Linked DNA regions of Bdellovibrio bacteriovorus. The protein of the gene in region 1 interacts with the protein of each later gene in a pairwise test. Links are inferred from orthologs where the notes say so. Each region holds a gene or a part of one and is shown on either strand. Other genes may lie near its edges.

Region 1 (3,295 bases):
TCGTCCTGGTTCAATTTTCCCATCACCACGACGCCGGATTTTTTTAGGCGCGCCACCGCTGTGGCGTCATAAGGGGGAACAAAGTTTTCCAGAATCTTGCTTCCGGCCGTGGTCGTAAGACCCTTGGTACAAAACATCTCTTTGATTCCAAAGGGAACACCCGCCAACAGACCGACATCCTCGCCCTTGGCAATACGTGCATCCAAGGCCTCGGCGTCCTGAACCGCGACAGGATTCAGGGAAGTGAAGGCATTCAGTTTCGGGTTCAAAGACTCAATGCGCTTACGGAAATGCTGTGCCACTTCCTTGGCACTGACCTTGCGAGTTTTGACGGCTTCGGCAATTTCCGAAATAGAGGCAAATGTTAAATCCACAATCAACCTCCTAAACAACCGGGGGAACTTTAAAAAGATTGCCGGCACGATCCGGAGCATTGCCAGTCATTTCGTCGGCCGTGAATTCCTGACTGACAACATCTTCACGCCAGTAAGCCTCAATTTCCGTTGGGGTCACCAAAGGTTCTATTCCGGCAGTGTTGATTTTTGAAATCTGCTCAAAGTGGGTCAGGGCCTTGGCCAGCTGGGTGCTGTATTCCTGGGCTTCTTCATCCGTCACATGCAGGCGGGCAAGTTTGGCAATCGTTTCGATCGTCTTTTTGTCAATCACCGGAAGCTCCTCTCGGTCTATCGACAACTACGCTATTACAAACTATCTTCAGAGTCATCTTTTGCCCAATGCGTTTGATGGTGACTGGACCTCAGAGATAGGTGCAAATTGTTCTATGTCCAAAAAACGTCATGAAGAGCTCAAAAAGATCATTTCCGAACACGACCACAACTATCATGTTCTGGATAAGCCCATCATTACAGATTACGAATACGATCAGCTCTTCAACGAACTTTTGGAGCTGGAAAAAAACCCCAAAGGTCTGGACCTCAGCGATTCACCTTCACAAAGAGTGGGCGGAACAGTTCTGGAGGGCTTTGCCAAAGCCCAGCACCGTTTGCCAATGCTTTCGCTGGCCAATAGTTATTCTCCGGAAGATATTTTTGAGTTCGACGAACGGGTCCGCAAGTTTCTCAACACCGAAGATCCCGTGGAATACCTGTGTGAGCTAAAATTTGACGGCCTTTCCATGGAACTGATCTATGAAAAAGGCCAGTTCATTCGCGCCATCACCCGTGGCGACGGCACCGTGGGTGAAGACGTCACCCACAACATCAAGACCATCAAGAGCATTCCACTAAAGCTTGCTCATAAAAACCCACCCGAGCTTTTGGAAGTGCGCGGGGAGGTTCTGATGTTTAAAGAAGACTTCGCCAAGCTGAATGAAACTCAGCAGGAAAATGGTCAACAGACTTTTGCCAATCCCCGCAATGCCGCGGCTGGCACCGTTCGACAACTGGACTCCAAAATCGCAGCCTCACGTCCGCTGCGTTTCTTTGGATATGCCCTGGGTGCGGTGGAAGGGGAAACCTTCAACACCCAAAAGAACATCCAGGAATACTTCAGTGCGCACGGCATCCCGACGGTTCTTCCCTATAAAGAAGAACTGCTGGTGGTGGCCAAGGGACCGGAAGAGGTTGTGAAGTACTATCACCACATTGAAAAGGTTCGCCCAAAACTTCCCTTTGATATCGATGGTGTGGTGATCAAGGTCAATTCCTTGCGCCTGCAGGATGATCTGGGGCTGGTGGCCAGAAGTCCCAGATGGGCCACCGCCGCGAAATTCAAACCGGAACAGGCCCAAACCACCGTCGAAGACATTGTCGTCCAGGTGGGCCGCACGGGGGCACTGACTCCGGTGGCCATCATGAAGGCCGTGAAAGTCGGCGGCGTCACGGTCACCAATGCAACTTTACACAATCAGGATGAGATCACCCGCAAGGACATCCGCATCGGCGACACCGTGATCATTCAGCGTGCCGGCGACGTGATCCCGGAAATCGTGGAGGTTGTAAATCCTGACAAGCGCCCTGCGGACCGTTTGCCTTATTCGATTCCTGAAAACTGTCCGGCGTGCGGTTCCGTCGCCGTGAAGGCCGAGGGCGAAGTGGTCACCCGCTGTGTGAATCCACTGTGTATCGCTGTGGTGAAAGAATCCCTGAAACACTTCGTGGCCCGAAGAGCGATGAATATCGACAAAGTGGGTGATCGTCTGATTGAAACCTTGGTCGACAACAAATTGCTGACCAGCTTTTCGGATTTTTACCGTCTGACAAAAGAACAAATTCTTTCTTTGGATCGTCAGGGTGACAAGTCTGCTGACAACATTATCAAGTCTATTGAAAACAGTAAAAACCCGACGCTGGCGCGTTTCATCTTCGCTCTGGGAATTCGCTTCGTGGGTGAACAAACCGGAAAACATCTGGCCGATCACTTCCTGACGATTGATAAGTTCCTGGCCGCGACGGAGGAAGAACTGCTGCTGGTGCCGGAAATCGGCGCCAAGGTCGCCAAATCCATTCGCGACTGGACAGGCAATCCAAAGCTTGTCGATGAGGTGTATGCGATGATGGACCTGGGCGTGAAAATCGCAGGACCCGTGCGCGCGCAAGAGGGTTCCCTTTCAGGGATGAGCTTCCTGATCACCGGAACTTTGCCGGTGAAGCGTGATGACGCCAAAGATCTGATCGAGAAAAACGGCGGAAAAATTCTGGGCTCGGTTTCATCCAAGCTCAATTATCTTGTCGTGGGTGATGATCCCGGATCAAAAGTGGAAAAAGCTCAAGGCCTGGGTGTGAAGATCATCTCTTGGGATGAACTGCAGGCCATGATTTAGTTTTTGCCGTAAACCTGCACAAGGCGCTGGATGTCTCCGGCGCTCAGGGCCGCGCTGGGTGCCAGTTGCGCTTCGGTTTTTGATTTCAGAGTCACTCCGCCATTTTTACTGAAAGCCGTCGGCTGATACAGCATGACCGATTCAAAGTCGAACGACGAAGCCCCGCTTAAGACCATCAATGACGCCGGGAACAGTTCAAAATTGTGTTTGTACTTTTCCTGAATATTGTCCCACATCACTTCAACAAACCGGTCGCGGTCACTGCGATTTTGTTCATGGATAAACCCCAGGGCGTGCATGATCTCGTGGGTGATCTCAGTGACACCGCAGCCTGAGGAAATCCACAGGGGCTGCTTGCCACCGACTTTTCCCAGATAGGATTTACACCCCGAACCGGCTTCAAACACCAGAACATCTTCCTGATGGTTGTAAGGAACAAACTTGATTGGAGTTTCCACAAACTCGGCAATAGCCTGAATGATTTCTGACTTGTTGGGCACATCATCCTGGATA
Region 2 (3,399 bases), 290 kb from region 1 along the record:
CTCCGTGGGAGCCGGGCTGGGGGCTGGGCTCCGGCGCTTCGAACAGTCCTCGCTCGGGTGGTTTTTTTCTTCCTTACTAGCCCTTTGGCTCGTCGGGAGCTATTGCGTTCCACGATTACCCCCGGACCTGCGGAACTTGCGGCGGAACCCAGCCCCCCAGCCCTCCTTCCTCGATCAGGACCTTGTTGGTGCGCCCGTGCGCGAAGTATTGGGAATCTAAAACAATGTGGATGGCATTCGGGATTTTGTGGACTTTGGGCGGGGGAGACTTTCTTACATTTTCTGTGTTTTGTGGAAGGGTCTGATGTGGGCGCTAAGGGGGTCTTATTCGTTGAATTGTCTGGGGATTTTGGCTATTTATGGTTGTGGTGTTTTTCTTTGAATTTTGAAGGATGTTTTTATGAGTTTGAACTTCACCGAGTACGAGAAAAAATGGCAGAAAAAGTGGGCGGACGCCAAGGCGTTTCAGGCTGAGACAAACAGTGTGAAACCAAAATATTATGCGCTGGATATGTTCCCCTATCCATCGGGCTCCGGTTTGCATGTTGGGCATATGGCCTCTTACACTCCGGCCGATATCATTTCCCGTTACAAACGCGCCAAGGGGTTCAACGTTCTTCACCCGATGGGATACGATGCCTTTGGTCTGCCGGCTGAGCAGTTTGCCATCCAGACCGGGATCCATCCTGCCATCACGACCAAAAAAGCAATCGAAAGCTTCCGCACAACTCTGCAGTCCTTTGGGTTCAGCTTTGACTGGAGCCGCGAAATCTCCACTTGTGAGCCTAACTACTACAAATGGACTCAGTTCATTTTCCTGAAACTGTATGAGCGCGGCCTGGCTTACCAGAAGGAAGTTCCGGTCAACTGGTGCCCGGCTTTGAAAACCGTTCTGGCCAATGACGAAGTCATCGACGGAAAATCAGAGCGCGGCGGTCACCCGGTCATCCGCGTGCCGATGAAACAGTGGATGCTTAAAATCACCGACTATGCCGAACGCCTGTTGAATGACCTGGACAAAGTCGACTGGCCGGAAAGAACCAAAGAGGCGCAGCGCAACTGGATTGGAAAGTCCGAAGGCGCGCGCGTCACCTTCCAGGTTCATGGCGAACAGGACAGCTTTGAAGTCTTCACCACTCGTCCGGACACATTGTACGGTGTGACCTTCATGGTGATGGCTCCGGAAAATCCGCTGGTCAAAAAGATCACCTCCCAGCCGCAGCACACGGCGGTGGAAGAATACATTGCCGCCACGGCGAAAAAATCAGAAGTCGACCGCAAGGCGACGACTGAAAAAACCGGCGTCTTCACGGGGGCTCACGCCATCCACCCGATCACGGGCGAAAAGATCGAGATCTGGATTGCCGACTATGTCCTGATGGATTACGGCACCGGTGCAATCATGGCCGTTCCTGGTCACGATGCGCGTGACTTCGAGTTTGCGACCAAATTCAACATTCCAATTAAAACCGTGCTTGAAAGTGACCAACTGCCATTTGAAGGCGACAGCGTCATGATCAACTCTGAATTCCTGAACGGCCTGAATAAAGCCGACGCCATCAAAAAAATGCTGGCTTATCTGGAAGAAAACAAATTGGGCGTTCGCGAAGTTCAGTACAAGCTGCGCGACTGGCTGTTCAGCCGTCAGCGCTATTGGGGCGAGCCGTTCCCGATCGTACACTTTGCCGACGGTTCCCGCGGCGTTCCCGTGAACGAGCTTCCTGTCGTATTGCCGGAAGTGGCGGACTATGAACCCGCCGACACCGGAGAAGCTCCACTGGCCCGCAACGCGGAATGGGTGAAGTACATGGACGGCAACAAAGAAGGCCGACGCGAAACCGACACCATGCCGGGAGCTGCCGGATCTTCCTGGTACTTCCTGCGCTATATCGATCCAAACAATGATGCAGCTCCGTTCAGTGCGGAAGCTGAAAAGTACTGGATGCCAGTGGATCTGTACGTGGGCGGTCCTGAACACACTGTCGGTCACTTGCTGTATTCCCGCTTCTGGATGAAGGTTCTTTTTGATTGCGGTCTTGTGACCCATGATGAACCATTCCAAAAACTGGCCCACCAGGGCATGGTTTTGGGACCCGACGGTGAAAAAATGTCCAAATCCCGTGGCAACGTGATCCCAGCTCAGGAAATCGGCCAGACACACGGTTCAGATGCTGTTCGAACTTTCGTCAGCTTTATGGGGCCTTTGGATAAAGACAAGGCCTGGTCTCCGACCGGTATTGACGGCGTAAAACGCTTCCTGGATCGCATCGGCCGCCTTGTTGTCAGCGATGACGGCAAATATGTGGCGACCGATGCCGCTTTGACTTTGGAGATCGAGAAATTAGTTCACAAAACCATCAAAAAAGTCACAGAGGACATCGAGTCCATGAGCTTTAACACGGCGATCAGCGCCATGATGATTCTGGTGAACGAACTTTACCGCGCGGAGTGCCGCTCTGTTTTGGCTCTGAAACCGCTGGTACAGATTCTGGCTCCGTTTGCCCCGCATTTGGCTGAAGAATTGTGGGAAAAAATGGGCGGACAGGGACTTTGCTCTTTGGCTCCTTGGCCAAAATATGATAACACCCTGTGCGCTGACGACACTGTGACAATCGGCGTGCAAGTGAATGGAAAAATGCGCGGCACGATCGAGTTGGGCGTGGCGGCTTCCGAACAGGAAGCGGTCGCGGCGGCGAAAGCCGTTCCACAAGTGGCAGCTGTGCTTGGCGACAAGAATCCCGACAAGGTGATTTACAAAGCCGGCAAAATTTTGAACTTGATCGTTAAATAACTGGGTTCTTTTACCGAAAAGGACCCCTGAAAAACAACATGGGGTCCTTTATCCGGGCCCCCTAGTCGTGAGGGCCAGAAGAGATGTCTAATTGGAGTCCTGAAAAAAGCGCTGAGCTTTATGGGATCAACAACTGGGGCAACGGTTATTTCAGAATTAACAGCGCAGGCAATGTTGCTGTCACTCCGATGGGCGCCGCGGGTCCGACAGTGGATCTGCATGAGCTGACCCAAGATCTTTTGGACCGCGGTATCCGCGTTCCCATCATGATTCGTTTTCCGGAAATTATTAAATCCCGCGTGGAGCTTTTGAACGGCTGCTTCCAAAAAGCATTTGCTGATCATGGCTACAAAGGCCAGTATCGTGGCGTTTACCCGATCAAGGTAAACCAACAGCGTCACCTGGTTCAGGAGCTGGTGAAATACGGTAAAGACTATTCCATGGGTCTTGAAGCAGGTTCCAAACCTGAGCTTCTGGTGGTTCTGGCTTTGATGAACACTCCAGATGCACTTATCATCTGCAACGGTTTCAAAGACTGGGAATACATCGAAACAGCGATCCTGTCCCAGAAACTGGGCCGCAACACCATCATCGTGGTGGATCGTAAA

What was found.
Region 2: the proteins of ligA (region 1) and leuS interact in binary tests that used the Escherichia coli proteins (3 or more experiments, as listed by UniProt). The link is inferred for Bdellovibrio bacteriovorus from one-to-one orthologs.

The regions. Positions count from the first base shown.
Region 1 is NZ_CP020946.1:3,743,649-3,746,943, forward strand. Bases 311-3,281 are described here. They hold ligA (NAD-dependent DNA ligase LigA), read left to right. Parts: upstream 311-781; coding sequence 782-2,782; downstream 2,783-3,281. Other genes in these bases: gatA (Asp-tRNA(Asn)/Glu-tRNA(Gln) amidotransferase subunit GatA), read right to left, coding at 311-374; gatC (Asp-tRNA(Asn)/Glu-tRNA(Gln) amidotransferase subunit GatC), read right to left, coding at 385-666; B9G79_RS17960 (M12 family metallopeptidase), read right to left, coding at 2,779-3,281. Also shown: more of gatA, read right to left, coding at 1-310; more of B9G79_RS17960, read right to left, coding at 3,282-3,295. UniProt on the Escherichia coli protein: DNA ligase that catalyzes the formation of phosphodiester linkages between 5'-phosphoryl and 3'-hydroxyl groups in double-stranded DNA using NAD as a coenzyme and as the energy source for the reaction.
Region 2 is NZ_CP020946.1:3,455,270-3,458,668, forward strand. The notes cover bases 21-3,095. They hold leuS (leucine--tRNA ligase), read left to right. Parts: upstream 21-400; coding sequence 401-2,791; downstream 2,792-3,095. Other genes in these bases: speA (biosynthetic arginine decarboxylase), read left to right, coding at 2,875-3,095. Outside these bases: more of speA, read left to right, coding at 3,096-3,399.